Regions from separate parts of the Bradyrhizobium sp. F1.13.3 genome, predicted to be linked through region 3. Evidence: predicted binding sites of a transcription regulator. Region 3 holds the regulator's gene; each other region holds the start of a gene.

Evidence for each region. Region 3 encodes LexA, which represses DNA repair genes until DNA is damaged. Its sites were predicted from a motif close to TGTTCNNNNTGTGTTCNG; they were not measured.
Region 1: a site for LexA is predicted at 1,607-1,624, ahead of ABIB66_RS17550 (ATP-dependent Clp protease adaptor ClpS). Genes of this name have one in related genera too.
Region 2: a site for LexA is predicted at 2,482-2,499, ahead of ABIB66_RS39560 (type IA DNA topoisomerase). Genes of this name have one in related genera too.
Region 4: a site for LexA is predicted at 1,953-1,970, ahead of recA (recombinase RecA). Genes of this name have one in related genera too.

Annotation. Positions count from the first base shown of each region.
Region 1 is NZ_JBEPRI010000006.1:22,987-27,137, reverse strand. It holds gene ABIB66_RS17550 (ATP-dependent Clp protease adaptor ClpS) at 1-1,514, opposite strand, end outside; partial or broken gene ABIB66_RS17545 (HesB/IscA family protein) at 1,780-1,980, shown strand; partial or broken gene ABIB66_RS43570 (IS110 family RNA-guided transposase) at 2,302-3,329, shown strand; partial or broken gene ABIB66_RS17530 (transposase) at 3,738-4,088, shown strand.
Region 2 is NZ_JBEPRI010000025.1:78,898-83,048, forward strand. It holds gene ABIB66_RS39560 (type IA DNA topoisomerase) at 9-2,438, opposite strand; gene ABIB66_RS39565 (BrxE family protein) at 2,815-3,396, shown strand; gene ABIB66_RS39570 (BrxA family protein) at 3,393-4,151, shown strand, end outside.
Region 3 is NZ_JBEPRI010000007.1:156,536-160,686, forward strand. It holds gene ABIB66_RS20425 (molybdopterin molybdotransferase MoeA) at 1-1,191, shown strand, start outside; gene lexA (transcriptional repressor LexA) at 1,368-2,069, shown strand; gene ABIB66_RS20435 (hypothetical protein) at 2,531-2,965, shown strand; gene ABIB66_RS20440 (GAF domain-containing protein) at 3,189-4,130, shown strand; partial or broken gene ABIB66_RS20445 (ComEC/Rec2 family competence protein) at 4,140-4,151, opposite strand, start outside.
Region 4 is NZ_JBEPRI010000003.1:409,558-413,708, forward strand. It holds gene ABIB66_RS11590 (hypothetical protein) at 1-70, shown strand, start outside; gene ABIB66_RS11595 (DUF6894 family protein) at 80-313, opposite strand; gene ABIB66_RS11600 (DUF2798 domain-containing protein) at 687-944, shown strand; gene ABIB66_RS11605 (hypothetical protein) at 1,645-1,812, opposite strand; gene recA (recombinase RecA) at 2,063-3,151, shown strand; gene gcvP (aminomethyl-transferring glycine dehydrogenase) at 3,343-4,151, opposite strand, start outside.

The DNA of each region.
Region 1 (4,151 bases), on a different contig from region 3:
TCCTTAATGAAAGCGGCGCTGACGCCCTCAGTGCGGCGCACCGTCTCGGCTACGATCTGCGCCTCAAGCGGTAGGCCCGTGCCGTAAAGTCGGATCAGCTTGTCGCGCCCGGTCGTATCAGGCAGCGGCATCTCGATCGCCTGGTCGATGCGGCCGGGGCGACCGGCCAGGGCGCCCTCGAGTTGCTCGGGGCGGTTGGTGGTGAGCACGAAGAGGATGTCAGCGTCTTCCTTCAAGCCGTCCATTTCATTCAGAAGTTTGTTCAGCGCGACCTCCTCACATGTTGTCAAGTCGTCGCGCTTGCTGGCGATCAGATCGACATCCTCGATCACCACCATGGTAGGCTGCAGCAGGCGCGCGAGCGCCATATAGGCGCTCAGCTGACCGACCTCTTCGGCGGTGATTATTAGCGTAGTGTGTCCCGGTAGGTTGGTGGCGAGATAGCGGATGGTGTGGGTCTTACCGGTGCCGGGCGGGCCATAGAGCAGGATGCCCTTGCGGGTCGACTGGCCGAATCGGCGGAGTGCGTCACGCGTGGCGACAAAACTCAACACGTTGCGATCGAGCAATTTGATAGCCTGTTCCCGCAGGATCACGTCCTCGCGCCTAACTGGTGCCAGTCGATGCACCATGATGCCTCTTGAGCGGCCGCTGTAATTCGCAGCTTTCTCGAATGAGAGAATCTTGCCGCGATAAGAACGTGCCGCGTGTACCGCCCGTTCCAGTTCGTCAAAGCTCCGCTGAACAAAGGCTTCGCCGCCAGTCCCCGCAGGGGCAACGATTTCAATCCGGATCCTCGGCTCTTGGTCGAACTCGAATTCAGTAGAGAGCACGACGGCAAAGAAAAATTCGCTCGCTCGGCAGAGCCACAGTCCATTGTACAGGCATTTGACCGGCGCCGTCTCGCCAGTATCGACCTGGTGATATTGCGGCGGCACCAGCGAAATCGCATTCTGTCCACGCTTTTTCATCCGAGCGAATGAAAGCGTCTCGTACCTATGTTCTGCATAGGCGCCGAAGAAGCGGACAGGATCGGCGAATAGTTTATCGACCGCGACCTGAACATCGGCCTGCATGTGGCCCGGGAATTGCCTCACAGTAGTGGCGAGTTCGCTCGGCGGTATATTGGTGAAGTGCCACTCAAGGGCTTCGTAGGCATATTCGAATTGCACGTCGGACAGGTCGGGGCTGTCCGCTTCGTCCGCGGCTTCGTCCGTGATCAGCAGGGGACATCCTTCAGCTCGGATGCGCTCTTGCGCCGCCTCGAGGAGCGCCTTTGCGACTGAGGGTGGATAGCGTCCGCAGACGGCCTTGCCATGCTGCAAGACGAGTTTGGCGAGCGCAATGGCATCCCGCTCTTGTTTGTCGAATACCTCGCGCAGCAGCCGTACCACGAGACCGAGGGTCGTCTTGCCGTCATTGTGCAAAAGAAGCTGAATGGGCGCCCCGCCTGCGCAGATCTTGTCCACAAAGACCCCCGGTGCGTGTTCTAGTTGTTCGGCAGTGTTCGCCATGTGGTTCCAATCTAAGCTCATCACCGGACACTTCGACCGGCTTAGACACGTTATGCAAATTGCTTGCCGCCGCGTTCCTTACGCTTCATCGGCGGAATACATAAAGAAGACACGCAAGGCCGCCGCAATCCCTCGAAGACCTTTGTCAGCAACCCTACACGCGCCGCAAAGCCAACAGGCGCGATCTCGGACAATGTCAAGCTCGGGCGCGCTGGCATGCGACTTGCCAATTCCTATCCAAACGACCCAGGCAAAAAGGATAGCCATGATCAATCTGACGGATAGCGCAGTGAATGCGCTCAAGAGCGTGATCTCGGGTTCGGCGCAGCCGACGAGCGGCCTGCGCATCGAGACCGGTGGCTGCGACGGGTTCAAATACCGGATGAGCCTGGCCGACGAGGCTAAGCCTGACGACACCGTGACAGAGCGCGACGGCGTCAAGGTGTTCGTCGTCGACAATAAGAGCCCGCCATAAACAACTGAGTCACAGTTGCCACAGATCGCGAGGATTGTTTGCGCAGGATTCACAATGATGAGTCGCGCGACGTAGCGTCGTGGGATGATTCGAGCCGCTCAGGCGCGCACCGCGCGGAAGCGCTATCAGGAGATGGCCCCTGTTCTGAATGAACAGAGCCTCCGGCGCTTTGTCGCCCCTGGGGGCGAAAGCGCTGGGATGTCAATCGGCTTGCAAAAATTTGCAAACGATGACGTAATTGCGGTCGGCGCCCGCGGCTCGAAATGTCCGCTATCTTCAAGCCTTCCCGCAATCCCGCGAATCGGAGGGGCTATGAAGCAGTATGTTGGGTTGGATGCTCGCAAAAAGAAACATCAGTGTGTGTGGTCGACGAAGTGGGTCAGGTCATGTTCGAGGGAAAGGCCAAGTCCGACCCGGGGGCGCTGAGGGCACTGCTTCGCAAGCGAGCGCCACAGGCGGAGCGCATCGGATTGAGACCGGGGCGATGGCGAGTTGGCTATGGCATGAACTTCGTAGGGTTGATCTTCCGGTGGTCTGCATCGACGCGCGTCATGCCCACGCGGCTTTGTCCGTACGCATGAACAAGAGCGATCAGAATGATGCTCGAGGTTTGGCCGAACTGGTGCGGGTCGGCTGGTACCGAGAAGTCAAAGTCAAGAGCGAGGAAAGTCAGAAGATACGCGCGATACTCGTCGCGAGATCTCGGCTCGTGGCCATTCGTCGAGATATCGAGAACCAAGTCCGCAGTTTAATCAAAGAATACGGCTTGCTCTTTCCCACGCGCGATCGGACTGCAGTTCCGCAATCAGGTCTGCGAGCTATTGGGCGAAGATCATCAGCTCCTCGGTGTGATCGCGCCGCTTCTGTCGATCCATGAGCAGATCTGCAAGCAGCAAAGCAAGTTCGACGACGAAGTCCGCCAGTTGGCGAAGTCGGATGAGACAACGCGCCGCCTGATGACGGTTCTTGGTGTCGGCGTGGTGACCGCCTTGACCTTCCGCCATACGATCGACGACCCATCGCGCTTCCGATCGGCATCCAGCGTCGGCGCCTATCTGGGTCTTACGCCTCGACGCAACCAGTCTGGCGAAACTGATATCAATGGCAAGATATCACGATGGGGCGACCGTCTTCTTCGAACTTACCTGTACGAGGCGGCGACCGTCCTGCTTTATAGAACGAAGAAATGGTCCTCTCTCAAGGCTTGGGGCATGAAGCTCGCCAAGCGGATGGGCATGCGAAAGGCAAAGGTCGCCATCGCGCGTAAAATCGCCATCGTTCTTCACTGTATCTGGGTCGACGGCAGATCGTTCGACTGGGGCCAGGCGAAGGAAGCCTGATCCGATCTTGTAAAGTTCCTGGTCCGGTCTGCCGGACTGGCGATGTCCCGCTGGGACGGTGTTGTGGCACCTCGGTCAATCGGCTGGTGGCGGCTCGTCCGCATTCCGCTGCAAACGTTGAGGCGCCCCGACCCGGAATCATCGTGAGGCGCTGCGCGACCTCGGAAAGGACCATGATCCCAGCGAAGACATCAACCAGCTCCGCGATCCAGTGCCTGGCCGGCAAAGCACGTATCAGCCGCGCCCGCTCCGTCTCCGCAATCCGGACCAGCTCCGACGGCGCGAGCGCTACCACCGTGCCGTGGGCGAGTTAGAAATGTAAGCTTGACAACAAACCGCAATTAAAGGGCCGATTGACAACGGATGCCCAGGGCACGCGTAGGCAGGCGAGGCAAGGGCTTTGTCTGACCGGAGATCATGATCAGTGAGCGCCCTGCTGAAGCTGCCGATCGAGCAGTCCGGGACATTGGGAGGGAGACCTCATCCTCGGTGTTGGCAGCTCAGCAATCGGCATGCTAGTCGAGCGTACGACGCGCTTCACGATGCTATTGCACCTTCCCCGGTTGGCGGGGTATGGCGAAGCTCCGCGCGTGAAAAACGGACCTGCGCTCGCGGGACGCGGGACGCGGGGCCGAAGCCGTGCGCGACGCTATCACGCGCACCGTCGTCACTTTGCCCGAAGAGCTGCGTCGCTCGCTAACCTGGGATCAGGGAGCCGAAATGGCTCAGCACGATCGTCTCAAGATCGATGCGGGTATCCCGCCGTAACGGTTCGGCCGTCATCGGCTGCCTCGGCGAATCCTCTGAGCAGCAAAAATGCAT
Region 2 (4,151 bases), on a different contig from region 3:
GGCTTGTGTCAGAGCCAACCACGCTCGCCGAATTCGGTAAGGTCAACGCCCGGCGGCGCATACCATCCACCCGAGCGGTAGCGGGCACCAAGCTTCAAAGCGAGATCCTTGTTGCCGTAAGGAATCCGCAGCGGCGTCTCTGCTGCCGGATATGGTTGGGCGGACATTGATGCACCGGCGGTAGCAGTGACCTTTCGTTTTCGGGCTATCTTTCTCAGTGCCGTCGATTTGGGCGCAATTGATCCCGCCGGCTGGCAGGCGGTCTTGCGACCGCTCTTGTGGCGCTTCGTGCCTTTGTTCAAATCAATCCATGCGGCCATTGTAGCCGAGTTCGCCTTGGCCTCGTCGGGAACGACGACGCCTTTCCCGAGCGCGATCTTCGTAGCGTACAACAACTGTGCGGGACTGACCGGCTTGGGTTCGAGCTTCCCAGCCGTTTCACCGTCGGCTTTCTTAGGGGCGTGCTGCTTGAGAAACGCGCCGCAGATTGAAATCGACGTCTTGTAGCCAGGCGGCGGCTTGATGCCCTTCCGGCAAAGGCTGTCGGCAAAGCGCTTCATCGCAGGCGTGGGTGGATATGCTGCAGCGCCGTTGCCGACTGCGGCACCAAGCAAGGGAGGCCCTTCGGTAGCGGTGCCCTCCGTGAGCTTGCCGATGATGCGTTGGGCCACATCGCACACAGCGTCAATCGCACCGATCATTTCCTGCTTACCGACAACGACATCGTCGAGGAGGCATTCGAGTTGCGCCGTCACGCCCGGATCGACCAGTGCCGGATCAGCATGTTTGAGAATACTGAACAGCGACAGGCCAGTCTCGGTTGGCACAATATTCTTTCCCTGGGCAATAAGAAAACCCTGCTTCTTCAGTCCGCTGATGATCTCGGCCCGGGTTGCAGGCGTACCAATACCCTTGGCTTCCCTCAAGCGGTCCCGCAGAACCTCGTCATCAACGAAACGCCAGGCATTCTGCATAGCCTCGATCAGAGTTCCTTCATTATAACGCGGTGGAGGCCGGGTTTCCTTGTCCTCAATTTTTGGATCCTGCAACTGCGCGGTCTCGCCGTTGCGCAGCGGCGGCAGCAATTGCGCCTCGTCGCCCTTTTCGTCCGCGGGCTGCCACTCCGGGAACGCTGCTCGCCAGCCGAGATCGATGGGCTGGCGGCCGGCGGCGCGGAATTCGCAGCCCCGCACATCGAGCGTTGCGGTTGTCTGCCGGTAGCGGAAGTCAGGCATCAGGGCGGCGAGATAGGCCCGCGCGATAACGTCGAACAGTTTCTTCTCGTCGGGCGAAAGCCGAGGCCAGACCTCTGGCAGTTTGTCGATGGTGTTGACGTTGGGGATGACGGCGTGATGGCTCGCGCCCTCCAACCCCTTGTCGTAGAAGGTGCCGCTCGCGCCCTTGCGGATGATCGGCGCCACGGGCACGGGGATCGTGCTGAACGATTGGCCCACCCGCAGGCCGGCCACGATCCGCGGCACGTCCGAAATCAAACTCGCCGGCAGATGGCGTACCTCGGCGCGCGGGTAAGTGATGATCTTCTTGCCTTGGCCGTCATAGAGCTCCTGCGCCACCTCTAGTGTCTTGCTGGCCGGCCAGCCGAAGCGTGAGCCGCAAAGTTTCTGCAGCGACGGCAAATCATGCAGTTTCGGCGGTCCTTGACGCTTATCGTCGACGCGCACGTTGAGCGCGCCTTCGAAGCCCTCGGCTGCTTTGACGACGTCCTCGGCAATCTCGCGTCGAACAATCCGGTCCTGCGCCGCGTGCCGCATCTGGAATTGGCCCCCCTCCACCTTCGCGGTAGCGATAACTTCAAAATAGGCGAGGGGCACAAAATCGCGGATTTCCAACTCGCGCTTGCACACAATGGCCAAGGTCGGCGTCTTCACCCGGCCGACGCCGATCACTCTCCGCGTACCTCGACCCAGGACAACGGTTGCAGTCCGGGTGAGTGACAAGTTGTAGATCTGATCGGCCTGCCGACGCGCGACGGCGGCGGCATAAAGGCGTGCATATTCGGTATTTGGCTTTGCCCGACCGAATGCGTCACGGATGGTCTGCGAATCCTGCGCGGTGAACAGCACCCGCATGACCTCGCCACGATACTTGTAATGCTCGAGAATTTCCTGGCCGATGAGCTGACCCTCACGGTCGCAATCAGTGGCGAGCCAAACCCGCTTGGCGGTGCGCAGCGCCTCGCGAATGGCTTTCAGCTTGGTGGCTTTGTTTCCGCCCTCTGCCGGGCGAGTGTCATAAAGGCCTTCCGGCCGCAAAAGTATCGGCGACCAGCGCTTCCAGGCCGGCACAACATCCTCAGGTTCGAGGAGGTCGAACAAATGGCCCTCGGCCGGGAGAATGTCTCCATAACGAGAACCGACGGCGCCGCGGACGTCTTTTGCCTGGCTGGTCTTCTCCGTGATGACAATTTGATTGGGCATTAGCGGTTTGGTTGAAAGAAACCGGATTCGACGCGCGGATGAATTGAACATACAGTGAACATTGCATGCTCGCAAGCTACCGGAGAGGACGCTTTGGCTGTAACTGGGGTCCTGCTGATTGCGCTTGCCCGTGCGTGGCTTTAGGGGCTGATGGTAGGCGGGGTGGCTGGAATCGGGCTACCGATAAAGAAGTGCTCGCGAAGACTGTAAGCCAGCCGAATGCAACAAGCGTCAATTCCTAACCGTGACGTCCGTCGACGTGATCAATGCTGCCTTGGACGACGACACTTCCGCGTGGGCAGCCATGGGGAAGGCCCCAAGGCAGTGGTGGGACCAGCGAAAAAAATTCAAGGCAAAGAAGGCCTGAGCACGTAATATGTCAAAGAGCGGCACTTTCGAGCAAGAACTTGATCTCGCGTGGCTCCTCAAGGTTAGAACCGTCGTCGCCCGTATCGGAGAGATGGACCTTGCTCGCTGGTGGAATTCAACCGGGCAGCTTGGCCCGCAGGGGGCATCGGTTGTGCGTCGCGGATTGCCCCGAACGCATCATTTCGCTCAGGCGAGGTCGGTATTCGCGGTTGCCGCTGCGCGATGCGCCCAAATCTTCGATCCTCCCGATTCAGTGACACTCTGGCGCCTGACCGATCCCATCGAAGAGCGGCTTGAAACAGTGTGGGAAGGATGGCTCGACGACGCCAAGAGTTGGCGGCCGTTTTTCGAGAAGATCGCGGCGATCAAGGCTGCCGACCTCTCGGCATGCCTCATCGATCTGAACCTCGTGACCGCCGAGGAGGTCGCTGCGACCAGCAGCCTCAAAAAGTCGTCCGACGGCCGGTCAATGCAGATGCCGGGATTGTTCGACGGAAGTCGCAAGTCGGTTGTCATGCTGGCCCTGTCCTTTGGCAACGGCTCACCCGGAAATCTGGTGGTGCCGTATGCACGGAGGGGAGACGCGTGAAAGTCCATCCGGAATGGTCTCAGCGCCTGCTGCGCAAGGGCGTCCTGGTCAAGGAGACCTATGAGGTTTTCGCGGCTTGGGACGACAGCCTGACCGAAAGCCAAAACCTGAAGGCGACGCTTTCCGGACGATACTCAACGGCAGGTTGGGAGCGCGAGGTCGAGTCGACACTGCTCAGGCGCCTCCGTCACATTAAACTCATCCGCCCGTTGATCGTGCTCGCCAAGGGCGGAATGTCGGTTGCGGACTGGCGGGATTGTTTGCGTCTTTGGATCGGCGCCACGGAGCAGCCGTTTCATGATTTCGGTACGATCTGGCTGTTCCTCGAGCACGAGAAAGGGCGCTACCAGGTTCGCACCGACGATGTTCACGCGTTCTTTGACAAGGTCGCACAGGCCCGGGGCCCGAAGGCGAAGGCATTCTCCGACTACGGAAAGCTGCGCGGGGCCCGTGATCTTTTGAGGATGGCGACCGAACTCGGTATGTTGTCGGGGCTGGGACCGGTGAAGACGTTCGCGTCGATCGCCATGAGCGACGACGTGACCATGTTCTATGCCCATATGATCGCCGACCTTGAAGGCAACCCGTCGAAGATGCCTGAGAGCAAGCTCTGGCGGTTGGCGTACATGTCCCATCCGGCCGTGCATGTCGCGCTGCTGCGCCTCCACCAGTACAAGCGGCTCAATTACGAGGTTGCCGGCAACATTGTGCAGGTCGGCCTTCCGTTCAGCAGCGCCCTCGAGTGCGCCGAAAAG
Region 3 (4,151 bases):
GACGCGCTTGCCGCAGTGCTGGCGGGTGCAGAGCCGCTGCCGGAAGACATGATTTCCCTCGACGAGGCCTACCATCGCGTGCTCGCGCGTGACGTCGCGGCGCGACGTACGCAGCCGCCGCAGGCGATGTCCGCGATGGACGGCTACGCGGTGCGCGCGGCCGATGCCGCGACGATCGATTCGGAGCTCACCGTCATCGGCGAAGTCGCGGCAGGCCGACCGTTCGCGGGGACGGTCGGCGCCGGCGAGGCCGTGCGGATCTTCACCGGCGGCGTCGTTCCCGGTGGCGCGGACGCCGTCGTGATCCAGGAGGACACGGTCGCCGCCGGCAAGCGTATCACGATCAAGGAAGCCGCGATCGCCGGACGGCACATCCGTCCCGCCGGCGTCGATTTCCGCGAGGGCGACGTGCTCCTGCGCAAGGGAAGCCGTCTCACCGAGCGCGACCTCGCGCTCGCCGCCGGGATGAACCATCCGCACCTTGCCGTTTTCAGGCGTCCGAAGGTCGCGATTCTCGCCACCGGCGACGAGCTGGTGATGCCGGGCACCACGCCCGGTCACGGCCAGATCGTCTATTCCAACGGCTACGCCCTGCACGCACTCGCCCGCAGGGAGGGCGCCGAGACCATCGACCTCGGTATTGCCGCCGACACGCTGGAGGCCACCACCGCCGGCATCCGCCGCGCCCGCGAGAGCGGCGCCGACATCCTGATCACGACCGGCGGCGCATCGGTCGGCGACCACGATCTGGTCCAGCAGGCACTGAGGGACGAAGGCATCGCGATGGCGTTCTGGAAAATCGCGATGCGGCCAGGCAAGCCGATGATGCACGGTCGGCTCGGCACAATGGGTGTGATCGGCCTGCCGGGCAATCCCGTGTCGTCCTACGTGTGCGCTTTCCTGTTCCTGGTGCCTCTGATTCGCGCCCTGTCTGGCCGTTCTGTGATTCACCATCGCCGTGAAAGCGCCGTGCTCGGCCGCGACGTCGGCGCCAACGACCAGCGCGAGGACTATCTGCGCGCGCATCTGGAGGAGCGTGACGACGGCACACGCGTCGTTCTTCCCGTCAACCATCAGGATTCTTCGCTGCTTGCGAATCTCGCTGCAGCACAGGTACTTCTCGTGCGCGCTCCGTTTGCGCCGAAGGCCGAAGCCGGCACGGCTTGCGAAGTATTGCGGCTCCCCGTCTGAGCGCCTCGGCAACGCGCGTTCCGCGAACTTTGCTCTGTTCACGGTAAATTAAGCAGTTGCGGAACATGTATCGAACATATAGTGTCCGTTCATGATTTGTTTCGAGCATGTAGCGGCATATAGCCGAATTCAGCGTCTCGGAATCGGACGACATCAACCGGGGGACTTTGGTCGAGATGTTAACGCGCAAACAATACGAGCTTCTGCGGTTCATCAGTGAACGTCTGAAGGAAAGTGGCGTGCCGCCTTCCTTCGACGAGATGAAGGATGCGCTCGACCTGCGCTCGAAGTCGGGCATCCATCGCCTGATCACGGCGCTCGAGGAGCGTGGCTTCATCCGACGCCTGCCCAACCGCGCCCGTGCGATTGAAGTCATTAAGCTGCCGGAGCTCCAGGCAGCCGCAGGCAGCCGGCGCGGCTTCACGCCGAGCGTCATCGAGGGCAATCTCGGCAAGGTGCGTGCGAGCTCCAGCCTGCCGGCTGACGAGGGCGAGCGTCCCGTTGCGGTGCCGGTGATGGGCCGCATCGCGGCCGGCACGCCGATCGAGGCGTTGCAGACCCGCAGCCATACCATCAGCGTACCGCCTGACATGCTCGGCTCGGGCGAGCATTACGCGCTCGAAGTGCGCGGCGATTCCATGGTCGAGGCCGGCATTCTTGACGGCGACATGGCACTGATCCAGCGCAACGAGAGCGCCGATACCGGCGACATCGTGGTGGCGCTGATCGACGACGAGGAAGCGACGCTGAAGCGCTTCCGCCGTCGCGGTGCATCGATCGCGCTCGAGCCCGCCAACGCGGCCTATGAGGTCCGCATCCTGCCGCCCAACCGGGTGAAGATTCAGGGCAAGCTGATCGGGCTTTACCGGAAGTACTGATACCGGAAGTGCTTCATACCGGAAGTGCTTGGCGCCTCGCGCGCTTCCACCGGCATCGCCGGTCAGAGATTGGAGCGGATCATCGTCCGCTCCGGCTGGATAGTCGTTCTGGTTCTGCACAGACTATCCGGCCCCTCCTCCGGGGCTGGCTCCTCACGACGCCAACGAAACAGCACGGCTTCAAACAGCACCGCTTCGCGGCTCAAGTGTTCGAGGAAACACCGGCCAGCGATCAAGTTCGACCGCTGCAGCCAAGCCGGCAATATTCGCGCATGCGCCTCCCGAATGCATCGCAACGGGCTTTGTTCCTATTGAATTCGGGAAAGATAATGTGATCGCGGCTTGCAGAAGCCAGCCGCAGATTTGCCCATAACCAAGCAGAGCGTTCGTGCTTCCACTCTGATAGAGGCCTGCGCCTCGATAAGAGACGCGGGTAGCTATCCCAGCATGAGGAGCACCCGATGTGTGACTACAGCCTGCATGCCGTCGCGTCGCGCCCCGCCGAAGTCGGCGAGACGATCGTCACGACAAGCTTCCGCGGCACCTCGACGCGCGGCTTCGCCTCCGCAGCCGATCCGTCTGTTGCCGTCTGCCTGCTGCCAGGAACGGAGCTCGCCTTCGCCGACGACGTCCGCTACGACAATCGCTGGATCTGGACACGCACGATCAATTCCCGCGTGGGTAAGTTCGGCAAGATGGATCCGCACATTCCCGACCGCCATCATGACGCGATCGAATTCCCCGACGGTAAATATGTGCTGGTGACGCAGCTCGTCGAAGGCCAGCGCGCGACCGTGCTGCAGCTGCCGGTAACTCAGTCGGTCGCCGAGCGCGAGCACAAGGTGCAGATTATCGCCGACCGGCAGCCGACCGTCACGCACCTGCCGATCGGCTGACACAGCCGCCTCCGGCTACGAGGTCGGGGGTCAGGATTGAATTGCCATCGCCGGCCGCGGCCGGCGAGATGGTGTGGCTTGCGTCCGCGAAATCCAATCGGATGGACCAAGCAGTTGCACCTCTCCGCCGCACGAAGTTTGAGCCGCCCTGCCTGAAGTTTGAACGTCCGCTTCGCAGCCAAATGACCGATGCTGTCAGGGCTTGAGACGGCGGACACGCTCGATGAAAACCTTCCTTCGCGTCGTTGAACTCTGGGTGCCCGATCGGACGCGCATGCGGCTGGAGTTTGGTGGCGGCCTCTACGACGAAGGGCTGTCCGCGTTCAAGGCCGTCAGCGAAGAGCTGCACTTCGGGTATGACGAGGGACTTCCGGGCAAGGCTTGGGCCGCGGGCCACCCCGTGATCCTCACCAAATTCGCCAACTCCTATTTCAAACGGACCGATCAGGCGCTCGCGGCCGGCCTCACCTGCGGCGTCGCGGTGCCGGTGTTTGCGGGTGAATTCCTGCAAGCCGTCATGGTGCTATTCTGCGGCGACGACGAAGCGCATGTCGGGGCGATCGAGCTTTGGCACAACGACCCAGATGCCTCCCACGAGATGGGGCTCGTCGATGGCTATTATGGCACCGCCGACATGTTCGAATTCAACTCCCGCCACACTAAATTTCCTCGCGGCTTTGGCCTGCCTGGCCGCACCTGGAAGGCGGGGCTGCCGCTGATCATCAAGGACCTGCACGACGCCAGGAGTTTTCTGCGCTGGGAGGACGCAGCCAAGGTCGGGATCAATTGCGGCGTCGGCGTGCCCTATCGGACCGGCACGGACCAGACCTGGGTCCTGACATTCCTCTCCGCGCAGGCCACGCCGATTGCGCGACGCTTCGAGATCTGGATCCCGAACGAGACCCACTCGGCACTGGTGTTCCGCGCCGGCGATTGCAGCGCGCAGACCGACCTTGCCGCGCTCTATGCGGAAAAATCCATTGCCAGAGGCGAAGGCAGCATCGGCGGGGCCTGGGCGACCGGCATGCCCGCGCTCAACAATGAGCTCGCGCATGACGGCTCGGTCGCCGGTTTCGAAGCCTGCACAGCCGGACTGAGCCGGATGGTGGCCCTGCCGGTCATCGGCAATTCCAGGCTCGACGCCGTGCTGGCCTGGTACTTGTAACCGATCCGATCAATCGTCGGC
Region 4 (4,151 bases), on a different contig from region 3:
CGAGACTTGGCGCGAGCTGCCCGGCGGCGACATCGAATTCACGATGCGGCGGCTGCCCAGCGCGGATTAGGGACGGCCCCTATTCGAAGGTTTCGGATGTGATGCGGATCCGGAACACAGGCTCCTTGGCCTCGTCCAGCAGCTCCATGTGCCATTCGGAATTTTCCTGGAGCTTGCGGGCGATGCCGGCGGCCATGTCGGCGCAGACGCTGGTCATCTCCTTCCAGGCCAAATCGCGATTTGCAAATTCCGACGCCTGGTCGGCACAGCCGGAATAGCTGCCGTTCCGGATTCGAAAAAAGTAGAGCGGCATGGTTCGCACCGATCGCGCCTGATGGCTCAGTCCCCACGGCCATAATCGCGGCAGTCCAATCCCAAACCATCGGCAGATCAATTCCGGGCGGCTACGGAATAGCCCCCATGGACGCCGCGCGCCCTGCTGTCATGGCGGCAGCAGCGCGCAGGGGCGCCATCCCGCCGACGATCTCGGTCCGGCCGTTCAGGCGGTTTCGCGCCCGATCGCCTTCAGCTCCCGATCGATGCGCCGGCCGCCCGGCGGCGGCGCGAGGCCTCTCCCGTGGTTCTCCGGCCATGAACAGAGTTCCTGGATCGGGCAGCGGCGTCGTCCGGCGCGCGGCGGCATGTGCCTTGCTTGGCCCGATGAGGCTAAGGAACATGGGCGCATCATGCTGGGCATTCCCCGCCGCTATTCTCATTTCGTGTTCGGAATCATCCAGTCCGGACTGACCTCGCTGGTCGCCGCGGGCATCGCCAGCCTTCCCGCAGGGAACGCGCTGGAGTTCCTCGCGCACTGGCTGGTGTCGTGGCTGATCGCATGGGCGGCGATGCTGCCGATCGTGCTGCTCGCAGCGCCGGCGATCCGCGCCTTCTCGCTGCGGCTGACGCAGGAGGAGGGCGGTTCGCAAACCGGCCGGCCGGCATGAAAAAACCCCGCTTGGAGAGCCAAGCGGGGAAAAGGTTATTGGAGGCTGAGGTGCTGGGCTGCAACACCATAGCCGGACGACCCTAGCCGGCTCAGCTTACGACAGCCTGACAAGGCCTGACGGTGGGCAGGGAAAACCAGAGCTCGGGGCCGCACACTGGCCCTGCACCGGTCCCAATTTCGACATCCGTTCGCACAACTCAGGACACAACCGCAGGCGAGATTCCGCAGCGACGGTGCTGCCATGGGGGAAACGTGGCGCGCCGGCAACGGGGTGGCATCATGGACAACGTAGAGCGGTCATTCGCCGCCGCGACGGCGGCTGGCTTCGTAGTGCTGGTGATCGGCATCGGGTTGCTGGTTTTGCTGTAGGTGGTGTGGGGTGCCGGGACACGGCGCGGGGGTCAAAAGGCCCATGCGCGCCTTTCAAAAACGCGAAAACAACCCCATGCACAGTAGCCCGCCTACAAATTCCATCGTCCAATCAATGGTTTACTGGTAGTATTGAGATACCATACCAGCTCGGACCCGCCTCCACAGGCCATGCGAATCCCGATTCCCGTACCGATTCCTTGAGATCAGCGGGCGGCCGCTCCGGCATCGTCGCCGGCGCGTTGCCGCTGGCGAACCCGCCACCACGCCACCACCTGCCCGAACCGGCAGGCGGCCTCGGTCAGCCCCTAAAGCCTCGTCGTGGTTGCCTAATGAACCTTGATCGCGTCCAGCGGCAAATGGAGCTCGGCGTCACGCTCTTGGCGATCTTTCTTGCGGAACTCGTTTTCCTTGCGCTCGAACTTGATCATCTCTTCCCGCGCCGCCTCCAGCAGCGGATTGCGCCGGTTCGTATCGTGATGCGTGTTGTTCGTCATGACTGAGGTCCCCAGAGTTGCGGTCCCATCCAAGAAAAGACCGCAGGCCGCGAAAGGTTCGGTGCCGCAGGATTACGGAATTCTGACGGCGCGCGGATCATCCGTCTTTGATGCGCGTCAGACAGCACCAAAATCCGCAAAAGAACATATTGCGAACATAGAACAAATAGGGTACATTGATTTTATCGCCGCGCCGCCTCGCCAGCCGTTTGTCCCTCTAGCGAATCCTCGCCATAAGGAGCACGACCCAATGTCCACCACTGCCCTGCGTATCGTCGAAGGATCTTCCATGGACAAGAGTAAAGCTCTGGCCGCCGCGCTCTCCCAGATCGAGCGGCAGTTCGGCAAGGGCTCGGTGATGAAGCTCGGCAAGAACGACCGCTCGATGGATGTCGAGGCGGTGTCCTCGGGGTCGCTCGGGCTCGATATCGCGCTCGGGATCGGCGGCCTGCCGAAGGGGCGCGTCGTGGAGATCTACGGGCCGGAATCCTCGGGCAAGACCACGCTGGCGCTGCACACGGTGGCGGAAGGGCAGAAGAAGGGCGGCATCTGCGCCTTCATCGACGCCGAGCACGCGCTCGACCCGGTCTATGCGCGCAAGCTGGGCGTCAACATCGACGAGCTCCTGATCTCGCAGCCGGACACCGGCGAGCAGGCTCTGGAAATCTGCGACACGCTGGTGCGCTCCGGCGCGGTCGACGTGCTGGTGATCGATTCGGTTGCGGCGCTGGTGCCGAAGGCCGAGCTCGAGGGCGAGATGGGCGATGCGCTGCCGGGTCTGCAGGCTCGGCTGATGAGCCAGGCGCTGCGCAAGCTGACGGCCTCCATCAACAAGTCCAATACCATGGTGATCTTCATCAACCAGATCCGCATGAAGATCGGTGTGATGTACGGCTCGCCGGAAACCACCACCGGCGGCAACGCGCTGAAATTCTATGCCTCGGTCCGCCTCGACATCCGCCGCATCGGCGCGATCAAGGAGCGCGACGAAGTGGTCGGCAACACCACGCGCGTCAAGGTCGTCAAGAACAAGCTGGCACCGCCCTTCAAGCAGGTCGAGTTCGACATCATGTACGGCGAGGGCGTCTCCAAGATGGGCGAGATTCTCGATCTCGGCGTCAAGGCCGGCATCGTCGAGAAATCCGGCGCATGGTTCTCCTATGACAGCCAGCGCCTCGGTCAGGGCCGCGAGAATTCGAAGGCGTTCCTGAAGGCCAACCCCGACATCACCGCCAAGATCGAGACCTCGATCCGCCAGAACTCCGGCCTGATCGCCGAGCAGATTCTCGCCGGCAGCCCTGAGCGTGACGCCGACGGCGAGGAGCCGGGAGACGAGTAAGCTTCAACGGTAAAGTTTTTCGCGAGGAGCGGGCGCTGAGGACGTTGAGTTGCCGACGTCTTCGGCGCCTGTTTCGTTTTGCGTGGGGTGATGGGTTTCACTTCGCTTTACCCATCCTAAGAAGCTGAACTGACAAACGAGCGGCTGTGGCGATGGGATCGCGAGAGCCGCTCATTGGTCGCGCCCTATTCCTACTCCGCCGCTTCCGCGTAATCGCTCACCGGCGGACACGAGCACACCAGATTGCGGTCACCATACACGTTGTCGACACGCCCGACCGGGCTCCAGTATTTGTCGGTGCGCGAGGTGCCCGCGGGGAAGCAACCCTCGGCGCGGGTGTAGGCACGCTTCCAATCGTCATCCGCGATGTCGTGCACGGTGTGCGGGGCGTGGCGCAAGGGCGACGCCTCGATCTTGAAGCGGCCGGCTTCGACCTCGGCGATTTCCCTCCTGATCGCAATCATGGCATCGCAGAAGCGATCGAGCTCCGCCTTGGATTCCGATTCGGTCGGCTCGATCATCAGCGTGCCCGGCACCGGGAAGCTCATGGTCGGCGCGTGGAAGCCGTAGTCGATCAGGCGCTTGGCGATGTCGTCGACGGTGACGCCTGAGGTCGTCTTCAGCGCGCGGGGATCGACGATGCACTCATGCGCGACGCGGCCTTTCTCGTTCTTGTAGAGAACCGGGAAGTGCGCATCGAGCCGTGCCGCGACGTAGTTGGCGTTGAGGATCGCGATCTCGGTGGCGCGCTTGAGGCCTTCGCCGCCCATCATCAGGATGTAGATGTAGGAGATGGTCAGGATCGAGGCTGAGCCGAACGGCGCTGCCGAGACTGCGCCGACCGGCGCATCCCCGTTCGCCGCTGGATGCCCCGGCAGGAACGCGGCGAGGTGCGCCTTGACGCCGATCGGTCCCATGCCCGGGCCGCCGCCGCCATGCGGGATGCAGAAGGTCTTGTGCAGGTTGAGATGGCTGACGTCGGCGCCGTAATCGCCGGGCC